DNA from 4 places in the Rossellomorea sp. RS05 genome. Region 3 is predicted to be linked to each of the others. Evidence: riboswitches for the same ligand, from Rfam matches in the RefSeq annotation. Region 3 holds a riboswitch; each other region holds the start of a gene.

Region 1 (7,811 bases), on a different contig from region 3:
AGGAGGGGCAGCACATGCTCCTGATCGAACTGATACGTTTCCTGAACCTCTGTATCCTGATTGTGGGTCTGGAAATCGATGTAATGGCCATCAAGGGCTTCCCGAAGTTCATCCTGATAATCCGATACCTGTTTCAGCCAGTCTTCCACCTCTTCGGCGTTATGAAACGGAGCCGCCAGAAACTCTTCGAATCTCGTTTTCATCGCTTCTATATTTCTCATATCATGGGTTTCTACATACACCTTTGACATCTTCTCTCCCCCTTTTAACTCTCTTAATTTTACCATTAAAATCCATACACACTCAACTTTTCGGCCGTCCTGGTTTACAAAATGACAGATATGGGAAAAAACAGATCGAAAGAACCAAGTAAAGGTAGTAAAAGGGAAATCATCTTCACTATCACATTTATTCCATTATTAGGATTTATATGGAATCGTTATCCTTATTGATTCCATCTCTCTTCCAAAATCCCAACTTCTTCTTCCTTTTGATGATAAGGACTTTTTTCCTCAATCAAGATCAAGGTGATAGTACCTATTCTTTCATGAGAGAGCAAGCAAAGAATGAATAATGGTGATTGATAGAATTTGGAGATTTCCCTTATACTGTTAAAGGTTCAAACTAGAAAGGAAGTCATAGCATGCAGAAGAAATGGATCTTGGCAGGAACGATCGCCGGTATGCTCGCATTGACCACCGCATGTGGAAACAGCGACACGGCAGCAAAGAAAACAGATGAGGATAAAAAATCCGAACAAAAAGCAGAAAAGAAGGAACAAACCGAGAAAGAGACTTCAGGAGCAAAACTCGAGAAAAAGGATTCCTCTTCCACCCAATCACAATCAGGCTTGATCAATCCTGATCTCGAAGCAAATCTTCCAGACGCCACCCTGGACGTCGTCTATGAAAACGATGAGCCCGGCATAGAATTGAAATCAAATAATATGTCCTTCATGGTAGACCGTTATCAAGTGGTTCACGTCAGTAATGCACCTGCTGGTGAGTTCGATGGAGATGAAGCGTATATCGTATCCATGAATGGAAGCATCGATAATCAAACCAATGGAGATCTCTACTTCAACAACCCGGATATCCTCGGAACGGATCAGTTCGATACGCATATGATGAAGCTCGACTACTCAAGGGAAGTCAGGCTGCACCCGGAGATGGACGGAACCGTTGATGATCCCGCCCACTACCAAAAGGGCGAGAAGCAAGAAGGCATACTCGAATACATATTGACGAAAGAGGAATACGAGACCCTCAAGGATGCCAATGTGAAGTTCCGCGTCGCCCAAAGCTCTGCCGATAAGGACTTCTCGGAGAAAGTCAGCGATGAAAAAGTCTTTGATCTTCCCCTATCGGGAGAAAATGCCGAAAAGCAAACGGCTGTTTCAAAGGAATTCTACCCTGACAGCATCCTGAAAGATAATGTGGCAGAAAAAGAGATGCTAGCAAAAAATGAATCCATCGGTAAAACCGAAACCGGTGAGAAGGTGGACGTCACACTCGATGGCGTGCAGTTCACGAAGCTGACGCCTACGGAAAGCTACCAAGATGCCTTCACAGGATTCGGTGACGAAAACATCGTGGCTGCCACGGTCAAAGTGACAGTGAAAAACAACACAGATGCCGACATTACACTCGACCAGTTCAGCACGTTCCTATCAACCGACAAGGTACAATACCTCGATGAAGGTTCCCTTGCGTTTGATACAGGAAGCATCAAGCCTGGTGAAACCGGTGAGAAGTACCTCGTTTACCTCATGAAGGAAAAGAGCGACTACGGAGAAGCGAAAGATTTCACCTTCCGACTGACCCACCTCACCAATCAAGATGGAAAAGACCTGTTGAAGAAAGAACTTTCATTTGATGTGCCAAAGTAATGAAAAAAGTCACAAAACGAAAAGGGACCATTTACGGACCAACACGATCAGTATAGGTTCTTAATAGCGCTCATGATTTCCGTGCAAGCGCTGGAAACGAAGAACCCGAATTCACTTGCCAGATCCTAAGCAAATGAATTCGGGTTTTTCTATGACAAAAACACTTTTGTCCCAACCTCTTCTTTTCATATCCACTCCACACCCGCCATGGTATAATCATTTTTGTAAGCGTTATCTACCATTTTCAATGAGGAGTGTTTACATGTCGATCAACATTTATCTCAACTTTAATGGAAACTGTCGCGAAGCCGTCTTATTCTATGCAGATGTCTTCCGCACGGAACCCCCACACATCATGACCTTCAAAGAAGCCCCGCCAAGCCCTGATTTCCCCCTCCCGGAAGAAGCAAAGGAATTGATCCTCCATGCCAATATCGTCATCGACGGCGAAAAGATCATGTTCTCAGACACCTTCCCCGGCACACCCTTCATGGAAGGAAATAATATCACGTTAGCCATCGTCAAAGACAATAAGGACGTACTAACAGAACTCTTTGATCGCCTAAAAGAAGATGGCCATGTGGATATGCCTCTGCAGGAAACGTTCTGGAGCCCCCTCTACGGCGGGGTTACGGACAAGTTCGGCATCCAGTGGCAGTTCAACTACGAAGAATGATAGAAGCCTGCTGGCCGATCGGCCAGCAGGCTTTTGATTACCTTATATTCTTTTCATGGACGGAATCTTTTGATGCTTTCACCTTTGAAGCCGATTTAGGCTTCGGACCTTGGTGGTCAGGACGAGCCTGCTCATATACCGCGGCCCCTACAATTTCGGCTACATCCTGCAGCTTCTCTTTGCTGATTTTATCGATTGTATCCTCGGGAGTATGGTACCATGGCTCAAACGGACTGTGGATGAAGGCTCCCGCTGGGATTCCCGCTTCAGCAAACGGAACATGATCGCTCCTACCGCCTTCACCGATCGGCGTCGGGAATCCGTTCAATCGCTCGCTTGCAGCCTGGGATAGCTCCGTTACGAGGTTCGGGCTTCCATCGAGTGTGCGGAGGACCAGATCACCTGCGTCCCTGCTACCCACCATGTCGAGATTGAAGTACCCGATAATCCGGTCACGTTCTGTTTGCGGCAGGGAATCTACATAGTGATAGGACCCCAGCAGACCCAATTCTTCAGCCCCGAATGTAATGAAGCGTATCTCTGTATCTGTCGGTACATTTTTGAACACCTTTGCGAGTTCCAAGGTAACAGCTGTTCCCGACGCATCATCGTTCGCGCCAGGAGCCCCTTCTACTGAATCATGATGGGCCCCGATGATAAGCACATCATCCGTTGCTTTTTTCTTATTGACCGGAGCTTTCGAGGCAATGACATTTTGAGAGGTGCGCTCCGATGTTTCCGCTCCCTCGATCGTCAGCCGGACGGTCTCTCCGATATGTCGGCGCAGCTCTTCTCCTTCGGCCTTGGAAAGGGTGATGGCCGGTATGTAGCGATCATCCGGTTCTCCCAATGTCCCGCTCAGCGAGCCATCCGTATTGTTGTAGATGATGACCCCTGCGGCTCCTGCTTCAGAAGCATTGACGATCTTCTGTGCAAACGTGATTTCCCCTCGCTGGATAAGAACGATCTTCCCGTCTACATCTACTCCATCAAAGTCTCCTACTCTTCCAAGCCCTGCAGAAACGAGCTCGCCTGACACATCACCACTAACCGAGTAAGTGAATGCATCCGGGTTCCACTCGCCTTGCACCCCTGACAGTTCGATTGCAGTAGGTGCCGTGTACCCTATAAAGGTAAAGGGTTGAAGGGTCACGTCATACCCGTACGATTCAAATTGTCGTTTTACATACCTGATGGCATTTGCCTCGGATTCTGTCCCGGCTACCCTCGGTGTTTGTTGAAGATGGTCGATCGTCTGATAGATTCGCTCCGAATCGATTTTCTTGATCAGGTTCCGCTCATGCGGATTTTGCATGAGCTCCTTTCCTGGTTCAGGTGCCCCTGCAATGGCTGGTTGAAGTCCAACAGCACCAAACGATAGGGTCGTCGCAAGAGCAATGGATACGACAGATTTTTTCAAACGGTTTCCTCCTCTACTCATTTGATAGAATAGTAACAATATTTTGTAATTTAATGAAAGAGTAGGAATAACCGGTAAGAAACTACCATTTATAGACCATTGGCATGATCATAGCCGGTGGATTGAACCTGTAAAAGCCAGCTCCGAGTGAAATCAAGGAGTTGTTGAAAGGCCCCTGAAGTTGAGTAAGTATGGGAACCTTTCGGAATGATTGCCTTTTCTACCTCTCCCGAACGCCGATTGGAGAAGCTTGAATGATAGAGGGAGCAGTAATCGACTGAGATTTCTTCATCCTGGTCACCGTGGGCAAGCAAGACATTCCCCTTATACTCATTTGCCCGCCGTATCGGGTCCCACCCTTGAAGGGTCGTGAGAAACTCTCGCTTCAGCTCATAGCCCAAATAATCTGCCTTCCCGTCCCGCAAGATGGCTTCTTCCACATCATCTCCGATAATGCGTCCAAGATCATGCCGGGGAGAGCCGACCGCCGACCAGAGGGCAAGGTGGCGAACTTCTTCTTCGATGGCTGCTTCAAGGGCCACTGCCCCCCCAAGGCTGTGGCCGATCAAGGCAATGCTCTCCGGGTCCACCCCTTTCATCTGCTTCACAAATCCGATGACCGCCTTCGTCTGTGCAATGAAGCGATCTTTTGTATTCAAGCCGTACTCCCCCAGACTTTCTCCGCAACCGTCGTAATCGAAACGTACGACGATGTGTGAGCTGAGTTCATGTGCAGCCTTCACGAATAATCGGTCCACGCCTTCTTTTGAACCGACGAAACCATGACAGATGATGACGGCCGGATGGACGCCGAGACGTGTAGCAGGATACTGTATGGCTGCAGGAAGGTGGGTACCCTCCCATGGAATGGATGTATACCAGCTCATCTTACCCTCTCCTTTTATCTTAGTAGATCTTCCTTACAGTTTGTCCGTGCCTTCGAACACTGTTTCCCCTATGACTAGGCCTCTACATGCGCGCCTTTTAAAATGTATAAATCTGCGCCTCAGCGTTATGACTAATTAATCCAATCGTTTTAATCGGATTTATATACAAAAAAAATCTCCCATAAGGAGATGTACATTACTCTCTCCCCTTATCTGCCAGGCTGAAGTTGCCTGCTGGAATGAGCACCTTCCATTTGGAGGTTGCTGCGGGATCGTTGGACCAGATTCCTTCCCCGACTCTTTATAAGGTAGTATAGATTAAATTATCTTACAATTCACTCTTTGTCAACCATAATTCCTACATTGATACTATGAATTAAAACCCCACTTGACAGGTTGGTTTTGACGCTGTAAGATTGGCTCAACATCTTTACCCCCAATGATCCATATCGACCGAAGGCATATCAACTGCCTCCGGTCCTTTTTTTCGAGAAGTCAGTCTTCCATCTCATATCGCCCGTCTTCATAGATCCTGAATGCCCCGACTTCCCCTGTTCCTCCTTCATCTTTGAGGGTTTGTGATATGAGACGGAGGGTATAATAGGTCCCTTCTTCATCGGTCTGAGGCTTGCCGTCACCCTCATCAATCAGGATATCTCCGTCAGATGCTACGTTCAGCTCATCCTTCAAGAACTCAATGGCGGTTTCCACATCCGTAATGCCTGCAGTAGACCCGGATTCCCCGACTGGTCGTTGCGGTTCAGGAGCATTCCTTGCCGATGATTCGCCATCCTCTGCAGGCCCCTCCGTTTCCTGACTGTCCTGATCTTCCCCGGAAGAGTCCGATGCTTCTTGATCCTCTTCACCGAGTGATACTTGTTCGGATGTTTCATCAGGCTGTTCCGGGGCATCCTTCGTTCCCGCTTCCTCTGCATCCGTTGTATCTGTTGCATTCGCTTCCACCGGAGCCGTATTTCTTGGGGATTGTCCACATGCACTCATCAACAACATGATGGGAATCAACGCGCTTAACAGTTTCCAGCCGTTCATTGCCGTCTCCCCTTCCTCATTTTTCCTCATACCATTATTATTTCAGAAACAGGGTGGCGGGACAACTCTCAACGACAGGAGACGGTCATTCATCATCAGGGCAGACAGACTGAGTATAATCATTGGCTCAACGAGCATCCTATGCCTTACAATCAGCTTATAACCTAATCGAGGAGGAAGTACCATGAAATATACCGTCATTACAGGAGCAAGCTCCGGGATTGGCTATGAGGCCGCTCTGGCATTTGCAGCACGGGGGAAGAACCTGATTCTTGCTGCCAGAAGGAAAGAGAACCTTGAGGAGTTGAAGGACCGCATCCTGAAGGCCCATCCTGATCTGGATATCAAACTTTTCTCCACCGACCTGTCCGTTACCTCCAACGCTCATTCCTTCTATGAAGAGATCAAGTTATTTGAGCTGGAGACGTTTGTGAATAATGCCGGTTTCGGTAATTTTGATCCCGTTGGCGAACAAAATCTGAACAAGATCGAACAGATGATGAGGCTCAATATCGAAGCCCTCACGATCCTCTCCACCCTCTACGTCCGCGACTTCTCACAAGTGGAAGGAACGCAGCTCATCAATATTTCATCAGGCGGCGGCTATACGATCGTTGCCGATGCTGTCACCTATTGTGCGACAAAATTCTATGTGAGTGCCTTCACGGAAGGACTTGCGAGAGAGCTATCCGAATCTGGCGCGAAGATGACAGCGAAGGTTCTTGCTCCTGCTGCTACAGAAACGGAATTCGCCCAGCGCTCCATTGATTCCGATCAGTTTGATTATGAAAAATCCCTGCCGAAATTCCATACAGCGAAGGAAATGGCACAGTTCCTCCTTGATCTGTATGATGGGGATCATGTTGTTGGGATCGTGAATGGTGAAACCTATGAATTTCTCCTTCGTGATCCGGTCTATCCATATGTATCAAGAACAAGAAACTAACATCAATATAGAAAGGGTGTCCCGAAACGTCGGGACACCCTTTTGTTGATTTATGCGCCTGCTTCCACCGGTACTGCCACCCAGTGGCCACTCGACACTTCGACAAGCTCAGATGATTGCAGCCCGTAGCGATCTGCATCCGTTTGTTCCTCCAGAAGGACGCGCTCCTTCTTCTTCTCGATCGTTGGATCAGGAATCGGGATGGCAGATAGCAGGGACTGAGTATACGGATGTTGAGGGTTGGTATAGAGCTCCTCGCTTTCGGCAAGCTCGACGATCTTCCCGGCATACATCACGGCCACCCGGTCACTGATATGCTTCACCATAGATAAATCATGAGCGATGAAGAGGTATGTGAGCCCCAGACGCTTCTGAAGATCCTGAAGAAGCTCCACGATCTGTGCCTGAATCGATACATCAAGGGCCGACAAAGGCTCATCGCACACGATGAACTTCGGTTCCACGGCAAGTGCCCGAGCAATGCCGATCCGCTGGCGCTGTCCACCGGAGAACTCATGGGGATAGCGCTTCGCGTGACCCGGCTGAAGCCCAACCAACTCAAGAAGTTCCTCCACTCGTCGCTTCCGGTCCTGCTTCGTTTTGCACAGTCCGTGGATATCAAGTGCCTGGCCGATGATGTCCATTACTTTGAACCGTGGATTGAGTGATGCATAGGGATCCTGGAAGATCATCTGCATATGCCGCCTCATCGCTTTCATCTCACGCTTCGTCATGCCGTTGACCGACATTCCTTCATATGTGACGACGCCTCCTGTCGGTTCATTCAACCGCAAGATCGCCCGACCCGTCGTCGACTTGCCTGAACCAGATTCTCCCACAAGCCCCAATGTTTCGCCTTCACGGATAAAGAAGGAGATATCATCCACCGCCTTCAAGGTATGGCCTTTTCCAAGGTCAAAATGCTGACGCAGGGACGATACATC
Region 2 (7,811 bases), 220 kb from region 3:
CAGGATACTTCAACAAGCAGTACGGAGAAATCTTCAAACTTCCTGAACATTTCATCCAGGAGGAGTCGGCTGTAGTACCTGGTTTGGATGGGAGGAAAATGAGCAAATCATACAATAATACCATTCCCCTTTTCGAAGAACCCGCAAAACTGAAGAAGTTGATCAATAAGATCAAGACCGATTCTTCGCTTCCGACAGACCCTAAGGACCATGATCAATCTGTGATTTTCGCTTTGTACAGGGAATTCGCCTCTCCGGAAGAGGTCATCGTGATGAAAGACCGGTTCAGGGATGGAATCAGCTGGGGAGAGGCGAAATCGGAACTGTTCCACGCCATCAATGGAAAAATGACCGGGCCGAGGGAAAGGTACATGGAACTGATGGGCTCTCCTGAAAAGATGGAGGCAATACTGGCCCGCGGAGCACAAAGGGCAAGGGAGACAACCGCTCCTTTTCTGACAGAAATCAAGAAAAAAATAGGGATTCTTTAATGCGAACCCATGCCTATTGCTTAAATCAAAAGGCCGGACTTCCTGGTAATAAGGAGGTCCGGCCTTGGTCGATTTAATGGGCGGGCTTCTTTATGGTTTCAGAATCACTTTGATGTTCCCGTCGGATTTCTCGTCAAAGATTTTATAGCCTTCGCTTGCCTGTTCCAGAGGAAGCGAGTGGGTGATGATATCAGTCGGGTCAAAAGCTCCATCTTCAATCATGCTGTAGAGCTTCGGCATCAGATGAATCACTGGAGCCTGGCCCATTTTAAGGGAAACGTTCCTGCTGAAGAAGTCACCGATCGGAAAACCATTTGCTCCAGTCGCATAGACGCCCGTCAACTGAACAGTACCGAACTTGCGCACCGCCTGAGAAGCAGTGATGATAGGACGGATCGTACCGAACTGATTATCAAAATCAGATCCGAATGATTCACCGGAAGCAACAGTCCCGTCCATCCCGACGCAGTCGATCACGACATCTGCTCCTCCATTCGTATCTTCGTGCAACAACTGTCCGATGTCCGGATTTCCCGAAAAGTCATAGATTTCTGCTCCATTCGTCTTCTTGGCATGATCAAGGCGATGCCTTACCTGATCAACGGCAATGACTCTTTTTGCCCCTTTTAACCTGGCGAATTTTTGAGCCATGAGTCCGATTGGACCACTGCCGAGGATGATGACGGTATCACCAGCCTATACACCGCTGTTCTCAACGCTCCAATATGCAGTAGGAATGACATCTGAAAGGAAAAGCACATTCTCGTCAGAAAGTTCACTTTCTTCGGGGACTTTGAACGAGGTGAAATCTGCGTAAGGGACCCTCAGGTATTCGGCTTGTCCACCAGGGTAATTCCCGTTCATTTCGGTAAAACCAAAAAGCCCGCCGACTTCACCATGGGGGTTCGATTCATCACATTGACTTTCCATCTGGTTCTGACAGAAGAAGCATTCTCCGCAGCCGATATTGAAAGGGATCACGACACGGTCTCCTTTTTTCAATGTCTTGACGTCTGCTCCCACTTCCTCGACGATTCCCATCGGTTCGTGACCGACCACATAATCCCGTGGTGGTTCGATTCCTGCCTTATATAAGTGCAGGTCCGATCCGCAAATTCCGCTTGCCGTGATTCTTACGATCATATCTGTGCTTTCCTGGATATCAGGATCTTCGACTTCCTTCACCGACATGTTTTCTTTGCCTTGGAACGTTACTGCTTACATCGATGTCACTCCATTCATATTTTGTATGATTATGGTAGTTGTTTTGAGGTAATAGGGGTGAGGTAAACCTAAGAACTGCATTTCATCGTCATCCACCCTTTCTTCATAAAAAAAGTGAATGCGGTGAAAAATGCATCTATGACCATGAAAGAAGTCTGAGTTTTGGTTTAAATTCGTCAATTCGCATTGACATTTTCCCTTTACTGGTATAAATTATGGGAAAGCCATTAAACAATCATATACGCAATTCTTATCAAGAGAGGTAGAGGGACTGGCCCGATGACACCTCAGCAACCAGCCGTGAACAAGGTATGGTGCTAATTCCAGCAAGCTGATACAGGCTTGGGCGATAAGAGGGACTTAACCATTCAAACCTTCTTATTCGTATAAGAAGGTTTTTTGATGTAAATAGGATTAAAGGAGAGGTCACGATGAGTCGACATATTGAAACATTACTGGTGCAGGCGGGGAACAGAAAGGATGCAGGAACAGGTGCTGTCAGTCTCCCCATCCACTTATCGACAGCGTATGAACATAAGGGCATCGGGCAGTCGACGGGCTTCGATTATTCACGTACGGGGAATCCAACGAGAAGTGCATTGGAAGAAATACTTGCGCAACTGGAAGGGGGGCAGAAAGCATATGCCTTCTCATCCGGCATGGCTGCGGTCCACGCTGTTCTGTCCCTATTTCAAAGCGGTGACGAACTGGTCGTTTCCAAAGATCTTTATGGGGGAAGCTACAGGCTGTTTAAACAATACGAAGCACAGTATGGGATTAAATTCCGCTTTGTGGATACAGCATGCATTGAAGAAGTGGAAGCATCTGTCACGCCATCCACGAAGGGGATATTTGTAGAGACTCCGACGAATCCACTGATGAATGAAGCGCCGATCCGGGAAATCAGCCGGGTGGCAAGGAAACATAATGTACTGCTCATTGTGGACAATACCTTTTATACCCCGGTCATTCAGAGACCGATTGAAGAGGGTGCTCATATCGTCGTCCATAGTGCAACGAAGTATCTTGGAGGTCATAACGATGTCCTAGCCGGTGTAGTGGTGGTCGACTCAGAATCTCTGGCCGACCGAATCTATACGGTTCAGAATTCTATCGGTGCCACCCTTGCACCATTGGACTGTTGGCTCTTGATAAGAGGAATGAAGACGCTTGGCTTGAGGATGAAACAGCACGAATCAAATGCGAAACAAATTGCTTCGTATCTTGAAAGTCACTCATCCATCACTGATGTCCTGTATACAGGGAAAGGCGGAATGCTTTCGTTCCGTCTGAGGAAAGAGGAGTGGGTCGGGCCGTTCCTGGAGCGCCTGGAGTTGATTACATTCGCTGAAAGTCTTGGGGGAGTGGAGAGTTTCATCACATACCCGGCTACCCAGACGCACGCGGATATTCCCGAAGAAGAACGGATCGTTCTCGGAATATGCAACCGGCTACTACGATTTTCAGTGGGAATCGAAAATGCAGACGATCTGATTCAAGACCTTGAGCAAGTATTGACGAATCTGGAGAAAGAGGTGTTTTTATATGAGTGATAAAAAGGAGTTCAGCATCCAGACATCCCTCATCCACAGTAATGGAGTGGATAAAGAGACCGGCGCCGTCAGTACGCCGATTCATCATGCGACCACATTCCACCAATCAGATTTTGATCAGTATGGAAACTATGATTACAGCCGTTCGGGTAATCCCACTCGTGAGAAAGTCGAAGAAGCCATCGCGGAACTTGAGGGCGGTGTAAGAGGGTTTGCTTTTTCATCGGGTATGGCAGCCATTTCTACTAGCTTCCTTTTGTTATCAGGCGGAGACCATGTCCTGGTATCTGAAGAGGTGTACGGAGGCACGTATAGGATGATCACGGAAGTATTGACCAAATTCGGGATCGAGTACTCATTTGTCGACATGAAAGATCTTCACGAAGTCGCCTGCGCCATTCGCCCGAATACAAAGGTGATCTATATGGAGACCCCCTCCAATCCGCTGCTCAATATCACCGATATTGAAGGGGTCGTCAAGCTTGCTAAAGCCCATGGGTGTATGACGTTCCTTGATAATACATTCATGACGCCCCTCCTCCAAAGACCGCTCAGTCTCGGAGTGGATGTGGTCCTTCACAGTGCCACAAAATTCCTCGCCGGCCACAGTGATGTCTTGGCGGGACTCGCCGTTACAGGAGATGAAGAGATTGCCAAAAAGCTCGCATTTTTGCAGAATTCCTTTGGGGCAGTCCTTGGTGTCCAGGACTGCTGGCTGTTGCTTCGCGGGATGAAGACTCTTCATGTGAGATTGAAAGAGTCGTCCGAATCAGCCTTCAAGATTGCCAGATTCCTTGAGAAAAGGGGTGAAGTGGAGCATGTATATTATCCGGGCCTCACGTATCACCAGGGTCATGAAATCCAAGTAAGGCAGGCCGAAGGGCCGGGAGCGGTGCTTTCCTTCCGACTTAAGGGGGCAGATGAAGTAAAGCAGCTCATCGACCATATCCATATTCCGGTATTTGCTGTGAGCCTGGGTGCAGTGGAGTCGATTTTATCCTATCCTTCAAGGATGTCGCATGCTTCCATGCCTCGTGAAGAAAGGGAAAGAAGAGGGATCACCGATGGTCTTCTCAGACTTTCGGTAGGGCTGGAAAATGTCGATGAACTGATTGCGGATCTTTCCAAAGGTCTGGATGCCATTACATCAAACAAACCGTCAAAGATCATTAACTTATAGGAGGGATGGAACAAAATGAGAGCTTTATTGGATGCACTATCTGAAAACATACTGATTGCGGATGGTGCGGTCGGAACCCTCCTATACTCGTATGGGGTGGACCGATGTTTTGAAGAATTAAATCTTTCCCATCCTGAAGAAATCGTCAATGTGCATAAGCAATATATAGATGCAGGCGCCGATATTATCCAGACCAATACGTATGGTGCGAATTATGCGAAACTTTCCAGATATGGTCTTCAAGATCAGGTGAAAGAAATCAATGAAGCAGCCGTACGACTGGCGAAAAAGGCAGCCGGGCAAGGAACATATATCCTCGGGACCATCGGGGGGATCCGGGCCATCAATCAGCATATCAGCCTTGAAGAAGTGAAAAGGGGCTTTAGAGAACAACTATACTGCTTGCTCCTTGAAGGGGTCGATGGGATCCTCCTCGAAACCTATTACGACTTTGAAGAGCTCAAAACCGTCTTGCAAATCGTGAAGAAAGAGACCGATCTGCCGGTCATCGCACAGGTATCCATGCATGAAACCGGAGTATTGCAAAACGGGATGGATATAAAGGACGCCCTTGGGGAATTGGAACTCCTCGGTGCCGATATTGTCGGGATCAACTGCCGGATGGGTCCTTTCCATATGGTAAAGTCCTTGGAGGGAGTTCCTTTGCCCAAGTCGTCCTTTTTGTCGGTCTATCCGAACGCAAGTCTTCCAAACTATGAGGAAGGGCGCTTCTACTATGCGGCAGAGCCTGATTACTTTGGAGACATAAGCAATGAATTGCGCCTCCAGGGTGCCAGAATCATCGGGGGCTGTTGCGGAACGACACCAGCCCATATAAAAGCTGTAAAGGAACGGTTGATATCAAGGGAACCGGTTAAAGAAAAAAAGGTGAAAACGCAAGAGCTGATTAAGCTCAAAGATCCCCATATTCAAAAAAACCTCCTCCATAGAAAGGTAAAGGAGAAAAAAACGCTCATTGTTGAACTGGATCCCCCGAAGCATCTCGACACCGGATTGTTCTTCCAAGGAGCAAAAGCTCTAAAAGAAGAGGGAATCGATGCGATAACCCTTGCGGATAATCCGCTTGCTTCCCCCAGGGTCAGCAATGATGCAATGGGAACCCTAGTCCAACAGAAATTTGGCCTTGATCCCCTTGTGCATATCACTTGCCGTGATCGTAATCTCATCGGCCTGCAATCCCACTTGATGGGCCTGCATACCCTTGGTATTCATAATATTCTGGCGATAACAGGCGATCCCGCAAAGATTGGTGATTTTCCAGGTGCTGCCTCGGTATACGATCTTTCCTCCATCGAACTGATCGAGCTCATCAAGCAAAATAATGACGGATTATCTTTTTCTGGTAAATCGCTGAGACAACGAACGAACTTTTCTGTCGGTGCAGCCTTCAATCCTAACTTCAGGCATTTGGATGCTTCCGTAAAGCGTCTCGAGAAAAAACAGCACGCCGGAGCGGACTATTTCATTTCACAACCGGTTTTCAGTTGTGAACACCTCGTACAAATTGCAGAAGCGACCAGTCATTTGCATGCGCCATTATTCATCGGAATCATGCCATTAATCAGTTCGCGCAATGCCGAGTTCCTTCATCATGAGGTTCCGGGGATCAAGGTGCCGGATGAAGCACGGAAATTGATGAAAGAAGCAGAGGGGGATCCGCTACAATCCAGGGCGGTGGGCATGGAAATTGCAAAGGAATTAGTGGAAACGGCAATGGAACTGTTCAACGGGTTGTACATCATCACTCCGTTCATGCGCTATGATATGAGCATTGAATTGATTAGGTATGCTAATTTGATTGAAAAGGAAAAGAGGGAAGTACCATATGACCACAACATTGTTTGAACAACAGCTCAAGAAGAAAATCATGATTCTTGACGGTGCGATGGGCACGATGCTTCAGCAAGCGAATCTCTCTCCGGATGATTTCGGTGGGGAAGATCTTGACGGATGTAATGAACATTTGGTGTTGACGGCACCAGACGTTATCACCCATATTCATTCTGAATACTTGCGTGCAGGTGCGGATATCGTAGAGACCAATACATTCGGAGGGACCCCTGTCGTTTTGGAGGAATACGGGATCGGACATAAGGCGTATGAGATCAACCGTGTGGCTGCAGAACTTGCAAGGAAGGCAGTAGACGCATTCAGCACGCCAGATTGGCCGAGATTCGTTGCCGGAGCGATGGGGCCAACCACGAAAACGTTATCTGTCACGGGCGGGATCACATTCGATGAACTGGCCGATGATTACAAAGTTCAAGCTGAAGGCCTACTTGCTGGTGGAGTGGATGTCCTTCTCCTCGAAACGAGTCAGGACGCCCTGAACGTCAAGGCGGCAAACTTAGGGATCAGACAGGCCTTTTCCACTGTAGGCAGAGAAATCCCGATCCTTCTTTCCGGAACCATCGAGCCTATGGGCACGACGCTTGCCGGTCAGAATATCGAAGCGTTCTATTTATCACTTGAGCATTTGAATCCCCTTGTAGTGGGGTTGAATTGCGCAACGGGACCAGAATTCATGACCGATCACCTGAGGACGCTCTCAGGACTTTCATCCTCGTATGTGAGCTGCTACCCAAACGCAGGGCTTCCGGATGAAGAAGGCCATTACAACGAAACGCCTGCATCTTTAAGCATCAAGATGAAAGGATTTGCAGAAAAAGGCTGGTTGAATCTTGTGGGAGGCTGTTGCGGTACGACACCAGAACACATCCGCGCCATTCGTGAAGCAGTGAAGGATCTGCCACCGCGACTACCGGAAGAGGTTCATCCCCACGCGGTATCTGGCATCGAGCCTTTTATCTACGACGATCCCGATAATCGCCCCATCTTGGTAGGGGAAAGAACCAATGTTATCGGGTCAAGAAAATTCAAAAGGTTGATTTCAGAAGGGAAGATCGAAGAAGCATCGGAAGTCGCCCGGGCACAGGTGAAGAATGGGGCGCAGGTGATCGATATCTGTCTTGCGGACCCTGACCGTGATGAAGCTGAAGATATGAACATTTTCATCCAGGAAGCTGTTAAAAAAGTGAAGGTTCCCCTCGTTATCGATTCAACGGATGAAGAGGTGATGGAGGGTGCCCTCCGGTTCATACAAGGGAAGGTGATCATCAATTCAGTCAATCTTGAGGATGGGGAAGAACGTTTTGAAAAGGTGGCTGGCCTTGTGAAAAAATACGGAGCAGCCATAGTGGTGGGAACGATTGATGAGGAAGGCATGGCCGTCAGTGCAGAGCGCAAGGTGGAAATTGCACAGCGCTCACACAAGCTTTTGACCGGTAAATACGGTATCCGTTCAGAAGATATTATATTCGATCCCCTCGTATTCCCTGTAGG
Region 3 (7,811 bases):
TGTCTGAACAGGAACTTCAAAACGGGATTGCCTGTGCGAGCGCCGGAAACCATGCCCAGGGAGTCGCCCATTCCTGTCACCTTTTGCGAAGCCACGGAAAGATCTTCATGCCGACCACGACCCCGAAGCAAAAAGTGGATCAAGTGAAGTTCTTCGGCGGAGAACATGTGGAAGTGGTCTTGACAGGTGATACATTCGATGATGCTTATGAAAAAGCCATTCTATGCAGCGAACAAGAAAATCGGACGTTTATTCATCCTTATGACAATGAAGATGTGATTGCTGGCCAAGGGACAGTGGCAGTAGAAATCCTCAATGATTGTAGCGAACAGATCGATTACCTGTTCGTCCCGGTCGGTGGAGGCGGGTTGGCTGCGGGAATGGGGACGTTCCTGAAGAGTGTTTCGCCCGATACATTGGTGATTGGTGCTGAACCATCGGGCGCTGCCGCCATGAACGAGTGCCTGACCCAGGGCAAGCATGTCACCCTTTCGGATATCGATCCCTTTGTAGACGGTGCCGCAGTTAAGAATGTAGGTGAAATCACCTACAGGATCTGCCGGGAGGTATTAGATGATCTGCTTGTGGTGCCTGAAGGAAAGGTATGTTCAACCCTCCTCGAACTCTATAATCGCAATGCGATCGTTGCAGAGCCTACTGGTTCGCTCTCACTCGCAGCCCTCGATCAGTATGCCGATCAGATCAAGGGGAAAAACGTGGTATGTGTCGTGAGCGGCGGCAATAATGACATCGGCAGAATGCAGGAAATCAAGGAACGATCGATGATCTTTGAAGGATTGCAGCATTATTTCATCGTTCATTTCCCCCAAAGGGCCGGAGCCCTCAGGGAATTCCTCGATGAGGTGCTTGGACCTCATGACGACATCAACCGCTTTGAGTATACGAAGAAAAACAACAAAGAGAGCGGACCCGCACTCGTTGGAATCGAACTCAAGCATAGGGAAGATTACCCCGGACTACTTGACCGGATGAATCAAAAAGGATTTGCGTATCAATGTGTCAATCAGGATAAGACGCTGTTTCAATTATTGGTGTGACAACAGGATCCCGGAAAGCCCAACGGCCGTCCGGGATTCTGTTGTATCTGTATATACGCAGTGAAAGATGATTACGTGATCCTGGCGCTCACTCAACACAAATACGCTCATCCGTAAGGGAGATGCAGGAACATTCCATAATATGCCGAATTGATACGTAGAGTGGTTGCAGTCGAGTGCAGCCCACTGAATGAACAACCATTCACAAAAGGAGTGAGCAGAACGTGACCAATATAAAAAGGGTGGCCATCGTCACCGGTGGAGCTAAAGGAATCGGAAAGGCTTGCACAGGAAGGATATCAGGTTGCAGTACTGGACACGGATGACGCAGCCCCTCGATTGATGGGGGAAGACGCACGAGGGGGTGGACCACTTCTGAGAGTCACGGATATTTCCAAATCGGATGATGTAAAGGGAGCCGTGGCGGAAATTGTTGGATTCTTCGGACGGATTGACATCCTCGTGAACAATGCAGGCGTGATCAGGGAAAATCTTCTTTATAAAATGTCCGATGGGGATTGGGATACGGTCATGGACGTCCATCTGAAAGGAGCGTTCCTCATGACGAGGGAGGTCCAAACCTTCATGGTCCAGCAAAAGTACGGGAGGATCATCAATGTATCCTCCACATCTGCATTGGGGAACCGTGGACAGGCGAATTATTCCACTGCCAAAGCTGGCCTTCAGGGGTTGACGAAGACGCTTGCCAGCGAGCTCGGTCCTTACGGGATCACCGCAAACGCCGTGGCACCAGGATTCATTGAGACCGATATGACGCGCCAGACCGCCGAGCGTATGGGTGTTCCGTTTGACGAATTGGTCAGCATGAGTATCAGTCAAATACCGGCCAGGCGAAGCGGTCAGCCTGAAGATATCGCCAACGCCGTTGCCTTTTTTGCAGATGAACGCTCATCATACGTGAACGGTCAGATCCTGTACATTTCCGGCGGGCCGGCTTCCTAATCAATTATCCAAGTATGAAAAATCGTGGCTGCCTGATCACGTTTTTTTTGTTTGCGGACACAGCCTACTATTGTTTGGATGAATGGAATCAAGAATTTGGATAGGCCCACAAATAAAAAATGGTGGTTGAATCGTATTTCTCTGAATACGTTGTGTTAAGGGCCTGGAAGAAATGAGTTTGTGAAAAATAGTTCAAATTCATTATTCCTATAAAAAAAGTCGGATTGACTTATCTCAATTATCTGTTATTATTTTAGTTATTCAAATGAATATAACTTATCCAGAGTGGTGGAGGGAACTGGCCCGATGAAACCCGGCAACCTACATAATGTAAGGTGCTAACTCCAGCAAAATGGGACTCATTTTGGAAGATAAGGTTCGATACCTGAACAGCTTTCCGAAATGGGGGGCTGTTTTTCCATGGACCCAGATGTTGTAAACGGGGGGGGAAGTCGATGAACAAGAAGGATAAGCAGGAAAATGAGGCGGAATGGATGGATACGATCAATTCCATGCTTGAAAACATGGACTTCGGTTCCATTACGATCGTGGTGCAAAACGGTAAAGTCATTCAATTAGAACGGAATGAAAAAGTACGAATCAAATAATCATGCTGACTAGAAAAACTAGAGGCATTCATCCGCAGGTTTTATTTGACTGCGCATGAATGTCTTTTTCTTTTGGGCATGAGGAAAGCGGTGATCAACGTGTTGACACACGAAAATTGGAAAGAACATGATCAGGACTTCGGGGTTGATCCCACCTACAAAGGGGCCCTGAACGTCTTGGAATGGGCATATGGGCATTATGGTGACAGGATTGTGTACGCATGCAGCTTCGGAATCGAGGGAATGGTCCTGATTGATCTCATCTCTAAGGTGAATCCCAGTGCAAACATCGTCTTCCTGGATACCGATGTCCACTTCAAGGAAACGTACGAGACAATCAAAAAAGTGGAAGAAAAGTATCCTTCCCTTCAAATTGAGATGAAAAAACCTGCGCTATCCCTCGAGGAACAAGCAGCACAATTTGGGGATCGGTTATGGGAAACGCAGCCGAATCAGTGCTGTCAGATCAGGAAGCTCGATCCGTTGAAGGAGGTGCTTTCAGGCGGGGATGCCTGGATTTCAGGGCTCAGGCGCGAGCAGTCCCCGACGCGGAAGGATACACAGTTCATCAATAAAGATGACAAGTTCAGTTCCATCAAGATCTGTCCATTGATCCATTGGACATGGAAGGATGTATGGAGATATGTCCATAAACAATCCCTTCCATATAATGTGTTGCATGATCAAGGCTACCCGAGCATCGGGTGCTCCCATTGTACATCCCCTGCTTATGATATGAATGATTTGAGATCAGGCAGATGGACAGGCAAAGGCAAGACGGAATGCGGGCTACACTAGGAGGGTAGACATGCTGGAAATCATCGCCATCATCATCAGTTTATTCTTTGCCATGAATATTGGGGCAAGCGGCGCGGCTGCCACAATGGGGGTGGCTTACGGATCGGGTGCCATCAAGAAAATGAAAGTAGCCCTTGTCATCTGCTCCATCGGGGTCCTTGCCGGTGCAGTCCTCGGAGGTGGTGAGGTAGTCAAAACCATCGGGTCGGGAATCATTCCATCAACCATCCTGACGTCCAAGTTAGTGATCATCATTCTTTTATCCGCTACTTGTTCCCTTTTCATTGCCAATCTGATGGGAATCCCGCTTTCGACAAGTGAGGTGACGGTCGGGGCTGTGGTGGGAGTAGGGGTAGCATATCAGGTTCTATTCATTAAATCCCTGCTGACCATCATGTTGTTTTGGGTGATTGTCCCGTTTACGGCGTTCATTCTTACATGGTTGCTTGCTAAAGGGCTATATGGGCTCGAAAAGCGGGGGTGGACATTCAATCATACATGGATCGGGTACGTTTTGATTCTCGCTGGCTTCCTGGAGGCCTTCTCTGCGGGCATGAACAATGTGGCCAATGCCGTCGGTCCCCTGGTTGGGGCCGGCATGCTGAAAGCGGGTCCGGCCGTTTGGGTGGGAGGAGCGTTTGTCGCAATAGGGGCACTTTTATTGGGTGCTAAAGTAGTGGAAACGAACGGCAAGAAGATCACCCGGTTCACCAAGCCAGAGGGGATCCTCATTTCTAGTGTAGGAGCCGGTCTGGTGATCACAAGTTCGATCTTCGGGCTTCCCGTACCCCTGGTCCAGGTGACGTCTTCTTCCATTATTGGACTTGGCACCGCCAGGAACGGAAGGGAAGTCATCCAGAGCGATATCGTGAAAAAGATCGTGAAGATCTGGATCGTCTCACCACTTGTGTCATTGAGTATTTCGTATTTCCTTGTAAAGCTTTTGGTCGACTATGACATTTATTCCATCATCATCCCCGTTTCGGTCATGATTGCGACGATAGGGGCATTATCCTTGATGAAAGCAATCCGGAAAGAAAAACGGGCCGTTCATGAAGATGGTGGAGGAATCTGATTGTATTGAAGGAGGAAACATAATGAGTTTAGAACCACATGGAGGAACACTGATACGATCATTTGCACCTGAAGAGGAAGTGGAGATCATCAAGACGGAGATTCCCCTCGATGAGATTTCATTGAGCGATCTCGAATTGATAGCGATAGGAGGATACAGTCCCATAAATGGCTTCCTGCAAGAAGCAGACTATAAGAGTGTTGTCGAGAATCTGAGGCTTGCCGATGGGACCGTCTGGAGCATCCCGATCACCCTGCCAGTGGAACAGGAGGTTGCAGATCGCTTAACGGTCGGGAGTAAAAGCAGACTGGTATACGACGGGACAACGTACGGATCGATCGATGTAAAGGAAATCTTCACCCCTGATAAAGAAAAAGAGACGCTGCTCGTTTATGGAACCACAGACCTTGAGCATCCCGGAGTCAAAAAGCTTTTCCACCGTGGCCCCATCTATGTGGGAGGGGAGATCACCCTACATAAGCGCTTGAATAAACCCTTCGAAGCTCACACATTCGATCCTGTGGAGACGAGAGCGGCTTTCAAAGAAAAAGGGTGGAAGACGATCGTGGGATTCCAGACCAGGAACCCGGTTCACAGAGCTCATGAATATATCCAAAAGACGGCTCTAGAAACAGTGGATGCCTTATTCCTCAATCCCCTTGTCGGAGAAACGAAGTCAGATGATATTTCGGCTTCGATCAGGATGGAAAGTTATGAGGTCCTTCTCAAAAACTATTATCCTACGGACCGTGTGTTCCTGGGGGTATTCCCGGCAGCTATGCGTTATGCAGGACCTCGCGAAGCCATTTTCCACGCGCTGGTGAGGAAAAACTATGGATGCACTCATTTCATCGTGGGACGTGATCATGCCGGGGTCGGAGACTATTACGGAACCTATGATGCACAGAAGATCTTTGAGCAGTTTAGCGAGAATGAAATTGGCATCGTACCATTAAAATTCGAGCACAGCTTCTACTGTCAGAAATGTGAAGGCATGGCAACGACCAAAACGTGCCCCCACGGAAAAGAGGACCGGGTCATTCTGTCGGGAACGAAGGTGCGCGGCATGCTGAGGGCAGGGGAAGTCCCTCCAAGCACCTTCTCGAGACCAGAAGTCATCAAGGTGCTCATCGACGGATTGAAGAAGGAAGAATCACAGTAAGGAGGAGAAATCATGTCTGATATCGTCTGGCATGAAAGTGCCGTAAAAAAAGAAGACCGCCGAAATAAAAATGGCCATGGCAGCTTCATCCTTTGGTTCACAGGGCTATCTGCCTCCGGGAAGTCATCGGTTGCCAATGCCCTGTCCCATCGACTGTTCCAAGAAGGAAAGCAAGTGTATGTACTCGATGGAGACAATGTCCGCCACGGATTGAATGCCGACCTCGGCTTCAATGAAAGGGATCGAAAAGAAAATATCCGCAGGATCGGTGAAGTATCGAAGCTATTCGTGGACAGCGGTCAAATCGTCCTCACCGCTTTCATCTCGCCTTACAGAGAAGACCGTGCCGTGGTCCGCAGTCTGGTCGGTGAGGGAGAGTTCCTTGAGGTCTATGTTCATTGTCCCCTTGATGAGTGTGAAAAAAGGGATCCGAAGGGGCTATACAAAAAAGCAAGGAATCAGGAGATCCCGAATTTCACAGGCATCAGCGCCCCTTATGAGGAGCCGGAAAATCCTGAAATCACGTTGAACACAAAAGAACATTCGGTAGACGAGTGCGTTGAGCAGATTTGGAATCATCTTCAAGTCAAACAATTGATCTAAGGAGTGGAGAGCATGGCATATCAGAAGCACTGGGAACAAAATGAGAAATTGAATAAAACCGAACAATGGAAGCTTGAGCGGGATGGCTTGACTATATTGGAGGATATCCCTGAATACGCAAAAAATGGTTTTTCATCGATCCCGAAGGAAGAGTGGGATAAGTTCAAATGGGCAGGCCTGTATTTGCAACGTCCAAAGGAAGATGGTTATTTCATGATGAGGGTCAATGTCCCTTCTGGCATCCTTACCTATGATCAAGCCGTCGAACTTGCAGCCATCTGTAAAGAGTATGGTCGTGATGTGTATGACATCACGACGCGACAGGCAATCCAGTTCCACTGGCTTAAAATCGAACAGATTCCCGACATCTTCGAGCGTCTTGAAAAAGTCGGCCTTTCCTCCGCAGGTGCTTGCGGTGACATCACAAGGAATATCGTCGGTAATCCATTGACGGGTATCGATCCGGATGAACTGTTCGATACAAGGGAAATCGTGAAGGAAGTGTATGACTTTTTCCAGCTCAATGAGGATTTCTCAAATCTTCCGAGAAAATATAAGCTGTCCATCTCTTCGAACATCAACAATGCATCCAATGCTGAAATCAACTGTGCATCTTTCGTTCCTGCCACCAAGGTCATTGAAGGCAAGAAGGTGGCAGGATTCCACCTGAAGGTTGGGGGCGGACTATCTGCCAGACCATTCCTTGCCGAGACGCTGGATGTATTCATCGAACCTCATCAGGTAAAGGACGTAACGATTGCTGTAACCACGATCTTCAGGGATTTTGGATACAGGGAGAAGAGGCATCTCGCCCGTTTGAAGTTCCTCGTTGCCGACTGGGGACCTGAAAAGTTCAAGGAAAAACTACTGGAGTATGTCGAGCTACCTGATGGTGGGGAAGATGCCGTAACGGGATGGAATGCAGGCTACTTTTACGGAGTAAAGCCTCAGAAGCAAGAGGGGCTGAACTATGTGGGACTGAATGTTCCGGTAGGCAGACTCAGTTCCGACGAAGTGCTGGAGCTTGCAAGGATATCAAAAAAATACGGGAACGGGGAACTGCGAAACTGCAATTCACAGAATCTCATCATTCCGAATATCCCGGATGAGCATGTGGACGCCCTGTTGGAAGAAAAAATCTTCGATAGAATTTCCACGAGCCCGTTATCCTTTATCGGATATTCCGTGTCCTGTACAGGGATTGAATATTGCAATCTTGCCCTCGTCGAAACGAAGGAGAGAATGCGAAGGATCGCCAATGAACTGGATCGTGAACTGAGCCTCGATGTGCCGGTGCGCATGCATATGGTCGGGTGTCCCAATTCATGCGGGCAGAGACAAATTGCCGACATCGGTCTTCAGGGAATCAAGATGCGGACAAAGGACAAAAAGATGATCGAGGCCTTTGAAATCTATGTAGGAGGAACACTCCAAGATGGAGGGACGTTGAATGAAAAGCTGAAGGGGAAAGTGGAAGCCGAGCAGCTTTCAGATGTGGTAAAGGGTCTCCTCATCCACTTCAAGAATACGAAGGAACCGGGAGA
Region 4 (7,811 bases), on a different contig from region 3:
TGTAGGAAAGATTCAGGTCGGCGTAAGAGGCATGGGTGAGATTGATATTCTTGAAGGTAGAATCACGGAGGTTGCAATTGCTGAAGTGCGTATTCATTAAATTGCTGTTGCAGAAGGAACTTCCCTGTAGTGTGACTTGATAGTGGTCCGTGTGTTCCATCCTACAGTCCTCATATTGGGTAAGGGATAGATCTTGCTGTTCCACGACGTTCCCGGCGGGGGATTGGCGCTTAATTCTCTTAATATAGCTATACTCGTCTTCTGTCTGAAACACAGCTTGATATCCCATCTTTTCGTAAAAATGATGGTTGTTCACTTGCCTGCTGGACGTCTCGAGATCCCACGTCCTCACGTCAGGGAATGCCTCTTCGATGAGACGGATGACCGTTGACCCGATGTTTTGTCCCTGCACGTCGGGATCGACAAATATGCGGTCGATCCTGCCGAAGGAGCTCCCCGTCAGAGTAAGAATTATCCCGCCCACTACTACATCATGAGCAATAATCTTGAAATAGACCAATTCTTCGATCATATAGTTCGTCATCTCGACCGAAGAATATCCAGGGGGCTGAATATTGTAATCGACGGTAGAGTCATCAGACAGCCATCTCCGTGCTTCTTCATCAAAGGTTTTTTTCATGATATCGGTCAGCTTCTCAGCATCGGACCTTTCGGCTTTTTGGATGGTAATCAATTTCCATCACTCCTTTTACTATTAATCCCAATAATGAAACACGACCTCCCCAACGTTCTTTGGTTTCCAATAGGAAATCTGCGCCCGTTCTGCCCGGTTGAGGTGTTGAATCATCGGCGGTTCGATGGGTGTGTTCAGTTCATCAGCCTCCAACACGCTGTAGTACGGGGAAAACGCTTCTCTTAACAACATTCTGTCGACGAAGGAGATCCCCCGAACCCGATAGCATCGGCCATTGCAAGATAGGGGTAATGGTCATTGAGCAGCACAAAGAGCTCATCTCCATTCCATTTGATCCGGCAATAGGCGAAATTCGTTGAAACATCGGCTGATTCGAATGTCAGTACCTGCCCACCCGATTCAGCCGCGATGCCGTAGCAAAGCTTTTGAAATAGGGAGAGATCCGTCAGGGGAGGTTCTCCAGACTGCGAATCGAAAAATCCTGTGACGCCGGTGGGAAGGATGATCATCGTTCAGGCTCCTTTCACTTCCCTCTTATTCTACCAGAAAATGGGGCATGGGAAGTTGGTGATAAAGCGTGAAAGTCGGTAATAAAAGAATAGAGTTGAAAATAAACAGGCTGAGTTGTCGATAAAAATTCTCCTCCAAAAAAAGTTGGTAATTAAATCTCGAAAGTTGGAAGTAAAAGTTGAAAAGTTGATAGTAAAAATTCAAAAGTCGGTAGAAAAACGGGGAGGTAGCTGTTTGGTGGAAAATAAAGGGTGTGATTTAAGCTCAAAACCCTCCATTTCAAACCTATAAAGCCACATCTACCCCAAACTAAAAGTGATCTCACATACAAAAATGCCCCGATCCCCTCCAATCCACTAGCCCATCACCCCCAACCCAACAAAAAAAGAGCCCCCATGACCAACCAAGGGGACTCCCACAGAACTTCAGCTCTCTAATGCTTTTCTTCTAGTAAACTCTTCTTTGATTTCAGCGAGCACGTCGCTGTCTGTGACCAGTCGCAAGGCCGTGAGTGCCAGGCCTTTCGCTCCGAGGATCAGTGCTTCATCCCCCTTGGGTGATTTGGCTGCTTCGCGGAACTCATCCGTATGGGCGACGAGGCTTTCCGGTCCGATCTGGATATATGGGTGGATCGTCGGGACGACCTGGCTGATGTTGCCGGCATCGGTGGAGCCGAGTCCGTTTCGCTCTTCGGTTGAAACATACTCGCCCAGTCGTTCAAGCTCTTCTTTAAAGACCGTATCATACGCCCGGTTCAACACAAGATTATCCACTTCATTCTGGAAGGCAATGACGTTCAGCTTCGCCCCCGTTGCCAGGGCGGAGCCTTCTGCGATCGCCTTCACGCGTGCGGTCACTTCGCTGCAGGTCTTGCGGGTCGCCGCGCGGATGAAGAAGCGGGCCTTGGCGTATTCCGGTACGATGTTCGGCGCGTCGCCTCCGTGGGTGATGATGCCGTGGATGCGGACGTCGTCGGTTACGTGCTGGCGAAGGGCGTTGATCCCGTTGAACAGGCCGATGACCGCATCGAGTGCGTTGATGCCGTGATGGGGAGACCCCGCCGCATGGGCCGGTTTCCCAATGTATTCAAAGTCCAGGGGATCGACGGCGAGGGAGTTCGATGTGATCCGGGTTGAGTTAGCCGGATGCACCATGAGGGCGGCGTCGATCCCCTCAAGGAGTCCGTGCTTGACGAAGCTTCCCTTGGCGCTTCCATTGGGGCCGCCTTCCTCGGCGGGTGTCCCGAAAACGACGACTTCTCCGCCGGTTTCGTCGATTACCTTGCTGAGGGTGATGGCCGCCGATACGCTCGTCGTGCCGATGATGTTGTGTCCGCAGGCGTGACCGAGGCCGGGAAGGGCATCGTATTCGGCGAGGAACGCGATTGCCGGGCCGGGTTTATCCGATTTCCGGCGGGCAAGGAGGGCGGTCTCATGTCCCGCCACCCCGCGTTCCACCGTGAATCCTTCCGACTCCAGAAGCTCGGCGTGGGTCTTCGAGGCAAAGAATTCCTCGTTGCCGATCTCAGGACGGTCGTGGATCGAATGACTGATTTCGATGTACTTTTCCTTATTTTCCTCAAGGTTCGCGATGATCTGATCTCTCAATGTGTCAACGACGGTACTCATTTCCATTCCTCCTCTGGGTTGTTTATTCTCCGATCTTGCTCAGTGGGACGAAGGTCGGGATCGTGCTTCCGTTGTATTCTTTTTCAATGAAGTCGGCTGTGTCTTCTTCCTGGTAGAGCTCGACGATTTTCTTGAGTGTTTTGTTGTCCTTGTCTTCTGTACGTGCGGCGATGATGTTGATGTAAGGTGTAGCCGTGTCATCTTCGTGGAAGATGGAATCCTTCACGGGGTTGAATCCGGCGTCGACGGCGATACCATTGTTGATGATGGATGCAGCGACATCAGGCAGGACGCGCGGTGTTTGGCCGGCTACGACCGGAACGATCTCGATGTTCTTCGGATTCTTTTTGATTTTATCCAGTGAGCCGTTTCCGTCGAAGTCTTCAGGCAGCTCGATGAGGCCTGCTTCTTGAAGGAGGAGGAAGGCTCTTCCCATGTTGGTCGCTTCGTTCGGGACAGCAATCTTGGCGCCATCCGGGATGTCATCTACTGATTTATATTTCTCAGAGTAAAGGCCGAGCGGAGCGATGACCGTGGTACCCACCGGTGTGAGATCGAGGTCATGCTCTTTCTTGAATTCGTTGAAATAAGAGATTGTTTGGAATGCGTTGGCATCAAGCTCGCCTTCTTCAAGGGCCAGGTTCGGCTGGACATAATCGGAGAAGCGGACGATCTCGATGTCGATGCCTTCTTTCTTTGCTTTCTTCGCGACGAAGTCCCAGATGCGGTTATCGGAACCGCTGACTCCGATCTTGACCTTCGTTTCGTCTTTGCTGGCGCTTGAGCTACAGCCTGCAGCGAACCCGCCGATTAGTAGAATGAGTGATAGAATGATCCATTTCTTCATGTTGTATCTCCTCGCTATCTTCTTCTGATTTTTTTCGATACGAAATTACCCGATGATTGCAGTCCCTGTACAAGGACGATGAGTATGGCGACGGTGATGACCATGACCCAGGTGTCAAAGCGCTGGTAGCCGTAGGTAATGGCGAGATCCCCGAGTCCGCCTCCGCCGATGGCGCCTGCCATGGCCGATGCCCCGACGAGTCCGACGGTGGCGATGGTGAGGCTGAGGACGAGGGAGCTGAGCGCTTCCGGGACGAGGAAGCGGAAGATGATCTGGGTGGATGTCGCCCCCATGGATTCCGCCGCCTCGATGACGCCTTTGTCGACTTCAAGGAGGGAGTTCTCAATCAATCGTGCAATATACGGTCCTGCATAGAAGACCAGTGGCACGACGGCTGCGGCCGTTCCGATCGATGTTCCCACAATCAAACGCGTGAGGGGGACGATCGCTACCATCAGGATGATGAATGGGACGGAACGGAAGATGTTCACGACCCCGTTCAGGATGGTGAAAATAAAGGCATTCTCCCATAGATGACCCTTCCTCGTGATGACGAGAAGTACCCCGAGGGGCAGCCCGATCACGGTGGAGAAGAGGAGGGAGAAGCCGGTCATGACCAAAGTTTCAATGAGTGCATCGATGATCTGCTGTGAATCAACTAGCATGTGGTGCGACCTCCTTCACGGTGACGTTTTCTCCATTCATGACAAGCAGTGCACGGTTGATCTCGCTCTCGGAGCCGATGAGCTCGACGATGAGATGACCGAATGGTGTGCCCTGCAGCTCTGTAATATTTCCGAACAGCACGTTTACATCGAGGTCGAAGCGCTTCGCCACTTGTGAAAGGAGCGGCTGACCCGATGAGGCGCCGACGAAGCGGATCTTGTAGATCCGTCCCGGTGCGTTTTCCTTCTGCACAAGCTCGAGGACCGATTCCGGGATGGAGTCGTTCAGCACGGAGCTCACGAAGTTCGCCGCCGTCTCGGTCTGAGGGGAGGAGAAGACGTCGAATACGGATCCGGACTCGATGATCTTCCCGCCTTCGATGACCGCCACCCGGTCGCACACTTCCCGGATCACCGACATCTCATGGGTGATCATGAGGATCGTGATGTTGTACTCACGGTTGATCTTTTTCAGCAGCTTCAGGATCGAGCCTGTCGTCTGCGGATCGAGGGCCGATGTCGCCTCGTCGCACAGAAGGATCGACGGCTGCGTGGCAAGGGCACGGGCGATGCCGACGCGTTGCTTCTGACCGCCTGATAATTGATCTGGGTACTGGTTCGCTTTATCTTCAAGACCGACGAAGCTCAGCAGCTCTGTCACCCGCTTTTGGATCTCAGCCTTGGATTGCTTCGCGAGGATGAGGGGCATCGCCACATTGGCGAAGACCGTCTTGGAATTCAGGAGGTTGAAGTGCTGGAACACCATCCCGATCTTCCGCTTCACCTCGCGCACGTCTTTCGGTGAAAGGGCCATGAGATCCTGGCCGTCTACGATCACCTTCCCCGAGCTCAATCGCTCCAATCGGTTCACGGTGCGGATCAGCGTACTTTTCCCGGCGCCGCTGAATCCGATCACCCCGCATATTTCCCCCTGCTCAACCCGCAGGTCGATGCCGTCGAGGGCCCGGACTTCCTTTCCGCCGCTGTTATATACTTTCGTGGCGCTTTTGAATTCAATCATGTTCGTCATGCCTCCTGGTGGTTAAAAATAAAAACCCTCTTCCCGAGGTCTCGAGAAGAGGGCATGGATTCACACGGAATCAATGGGTCCCTTCTCATCTCCCAGGCGCGTTGCCTGCTGGAATTGGCACAGTACTTTGTGGAAAGTCTGCTGCCGAAGCGTCATCGGGCCAGTCCCTCAGCTTCTCTGGATAAGAAATTATTCAATTAGGGTAAACAAAAGGCCCCTTCCTGAGACAGGAAGAGGCCGGAGATCCATAAGGAAAGAAAGATCCGTACTCTTCTCATCTCTCAGGCGTCCGCCTGTTGGAGTTGGCACAGTGCTCAAGTGAGCCCGCTGCCGAGGTATCAAAGGGCCAAATCCCTCCACCTCTCGTGATAAGAAGTTGTATTTGTTTAACGTGAGCCCTATTCTACGCCGGACTTTTTCCTGCGTCAACACCCTCTGACAGAAATGAGACAGGCTGGAAGAAGTGGAAATGGGGTGAAAATAGGTCTATGGATTCAAAAGAAAGAAAATGAAAGCCTTTTATTTTGATGAGGATAATCGGAAAACACTTCTTTTTAACTAATTATTTATTTTTTATAAAATGAAGGATGGCCCTCCAACTAATCCGATGAGTGCAATGAAGCGGAGATGGCTCGACTCCTGCGGAAAGGCGGGCAGGTGAGACCCAGCAGGCGCAGCCGATGTGGCTCACCGCACGCCCCGCGGAAAGCGAGCCATCGCAGCGAAATGGAGCGGAACTCTTCCAATCTAAGAAAATTGTGGAACATTCCATTGACAATCAGCCTCCTCCCCCGTAAAGTAATAATTGAAAATGATTCTCATTATCAAGAAATGAAAGGGGAACCACATGAAAAAAGCATCGTTCTTTACCATATTGCTGGTCTGTCTGCTCTTGGCGGCATGCAGCAGCGGAGAAACAAAAACGGATTCGTCCAAGGAGGAATCATCGACATTTACATATGAATCAGAGCAGGGACCGGTGGAGGTGCCGAAAGAGCCGAAGCGGATCGTCGCCCTCACCAATGGTCCGAATGTGATTTCCCTCGAAGGGAAGCTCGTCGGAATCGATGAGTGGACCGAGATGAACCCACTCTTCACCGACAAGCTGAAAGATGTGGAAGTGGTGGGTGACGATCAGCTCGAGAAGATCATCGAGCTCGACCCGGACTTGATCATTGCCGGAAGTCAGACGAAGAACCTCGATAAGATGAAGGAGATTGCGCCAACCGTCGCTTTCACATGGGGGAAACTGAATTACATCGATCAGCAGATCGAGATCGGCAAGCTGTTGAATAAGGAGAAAGAAGCGAAGGAATGGGCGGATGACTTCCAGGAGCGTGCCGCGACGATCGGGGATGAGATCCGCAAGAAGATCGGCGACGACGCCACGGTATCCGTCATTGAAACCGGTCAAAAGGAGCTCTATGTCTTCGGGAACAATTATGCCCGTGGTTCTGAGATCTTGTATCAGGCCATGAAGCTCAACATGCCGGATGCCGTGAAGGATAACGCCTTGGAAACTGGGATTCACGTCATCTCGCCGGAAGCGGTAGGAGACTTCACCGGAGATTACCTCGTCCTGAGCAAGAATCCCGATGTGGACAATTCGTTCATGGACACGGATACGTGGAAGAACATCCCGGCCGTGAAAAACGGTCATGTTATCGAGATCAACAGCAAGGAATCGACGTACAGTGACCCTGTGACACTTGAGCATCTCTTGAAGACATTCGAGGATGGCTTTTTAGGAGAGTAAGGGGCGGAGGGGGTCATTCTGTGACCCCTACCGATTCCGGACGAAGAAAATGAAGGATGAAAGCGCCAAGAACAAGGGCAAGCTGAACCACACTGGCGATCAAGAGCTGTACCGATGGTAAGTACCATTCTCCCACGGAGAGAGTGGCACCGATCGTCGCAATGAAAAGAAGGGCGCCCATGAACAGGGTCGAGAAGAGAATCTGCCGGTCATACCGGATGAGCCCTCTGATTGCTACTACCGCATTTCCCAGTCCGAAGACGATCATGCCCACGATCGCCATAGCCATCCAGCTGTCAAAAGGCAGATCTCCTGCCCACTCTGGTGGGAAGGTTGCAAAGATCCCTTTACCTGAGATCATGGAACCACCGAGATAAAAAGCACCCATGCTCAGGGTCGCATTGTACACATTCATGATGTTTTTCTTCAAAATAAAGCATTCTCCTTTGTGAGAGACTCGCCAACGAGGGAGTCTCTTTTTTATGTTAAGGCATGGATGAAACCGTCCATTCGATCAATCCGGTCAAGAGGACCAGGAAGACCATGAAGGAACTGGAGACGATGACCGCCATATGTTTCGTTTTGAAATAGAGGACGAATCCCCCTGCGATCAAGAGGAGCCAGGCAACCATCCCGGCGATTGAAAACAGGGCAGGCGAGTTGGCAATCCATAGGATCGTAATGATCAGGTGGAGTGCCACGAGCACCCAGGCAAAAAGT

The links. A riboswitch is a leader RNA that binds a small molecule or an ion and turns the genes downstream of it on or off. The one in region 3 is predicted to bind S-adenosylmethionine.
Region 1: another riboswitch for S-adenosylmethionine. It lies ahead of ABJ225_RS14935 (alpha/beta hydrolase); the one in region 3 lies ahead of ABJ225_RS04575 (DUF2292 domain-containing protein).
Region 2: another riboswitch for S-adenosylmethionine. It lies ahead of ABJ225_RS03445 (methionine biosynthesis PLP-dependent protein); the one in region 3 lies ahead of ABJ225_RS04575 (DUF2292 domain-containing protein).
Region 4: another riboswitch for S-adenosylmethionine. It lies ahead of ABJ225_RS07755 (methionine ABC transporter ATP-binding protein); the one in region 3 lies ahead of ABJ225_RS04575 (DUF2292 domain-containing protein).

The regions. Positions count from the first base shown of each region.
Region 1 is NZ_JBDKWY010000005.1:250,640-258,450, reverse strand. It holds gene ABJ225_RS14955 (M3 family oligoendopeptidase) at 1-251, opposite strand, end outside; gene ABJ225_RS14950 (DUF5068 domain-containing protein) at 644-1,888, shown strand; gene ABJ225_RS14945 (VOC family protein) at 2,151-2,564, shown strand; gene ABJ225_RS14940 (M28 family peptidase) at 2,602-3,984, opposite strand; gene ABJ225_RS14935 (alpha/beta hydrolase) at 4,074-4,871, opposite strand; SAM riboswitch class I at 5,078-5,181, opposite strand; gene ABJ225_RS14930 (hypothetical protein) at 5,367-5,921, opposite strand; gene ABJ225_RS14925 (SDR family NAD(P)-dependent oxidoreductase) at 6,106-6,867, shown strand; gene ABJ225_RS14920 (ABC transporter ATP-binding protein) at 6,918-7,811, opposite strand, start outside.
Region 2 is NZ_JBDKWY010000001.1:664,268-672,078, forward strand. It holds gene ABJ225_RS03435 (tryptophan--tRNA ligase) at 1-491, shown strand, start outside; partial or broken gene ABJ225_RS03440 (alcohol dehydrogenase catalytic domain-containing protein) at 582-1,682, opposite strand; SAM riboswitch class I at 1,963-2,071, shown strand; gene ABJ225_RS03445 (methionine biosynthesis PLP-dependent protein) at 2,147-3,268, shown strand; gene metC (cystathionine beta-lyase) at 3,261-4,448, shown strand; gene ABJ225_RS03455 (bifunctional homocysteine S-methyltransferase/methylenetetrahydrofolate reductase) at 4,464-6,314, shown strand; gene metH (methionine synthase) at 6,295-7,811, shown strand, end outside.
Region 3 is NZ_JBDKWY010000001.1:882,838-890,648, reverse strand. It holds gene ilvA (threonine ammonia-lyase IlvA) at 1-1,058, shown strand, start outside; gene ABJ225_RS04580 (SDR family oxidoreductase) at 1,317-2,021, shown strand; SAM riboswitch class I at 2,295-2,399, shown strand; gene ABJ225_RS04575 (DUF2292 domain-containing protein) at 2,516-2,629, shown strand; gene ABJ225_RS04570 (phosphoadenylyl-sulfate reductase) at 2,729-3,427, shown strand; gene ABJ225_RS04565 (inorganic phosphate transporter) at 3,441-4,502, shown strand; gene sat (sulfate adenylyltransferase) at 4,525-5,664, shown strand; gene cysC (adenylyl-sulfate kinase) at 5,674-6,267, shown strand; gene ABJ225_RS04550 (nitrite/sulfite reductase) at 6,280-7,811, shown strand, end outside.
Region 4 is NZ_JBDKWY010000002.1:10,772-18,582, forward strand. It holds gene ABJ225_RS07730 (GNAT family N-acetyltransferase) at 1-640, opposite strand, end outside; gene ABJ225_RS07735 (hypothetical protein) at 877-1,164, opposite strand; gene ABJ225_RS07740 (M20 family metallopeptidase) at 1,591-2,793, opposite strand; gene ABJ225_RS07745 (MetQ/NlpA family ABC transporter substrate-binding protein) at 2,816-3,640, opposite strand; gene ABJ225_RS07750 (methionine ABC transporter permease) at 3,655-4,305, opposite strand; gene ABJ225_RS07755 (methionine ABC transporter ATP-binding protein) at 4,295-5,326, opposite strand; SAM riboswitch class I at 5,418-5,523, opposite strand; SAM riboswitch class I at 5,607-5,710, opposite strand; gene ABJ225_RS07760 (ABC transporter substrate-binding protein) at 6,183-7,091, shown strand; gene ABJ225_RS07765 (hypothetical protein) at 7,105-7,521, opposite strand; gene ABJ225_RS07770 (hypothetical protein) at 7,577-7,811, opposite strand, start outside.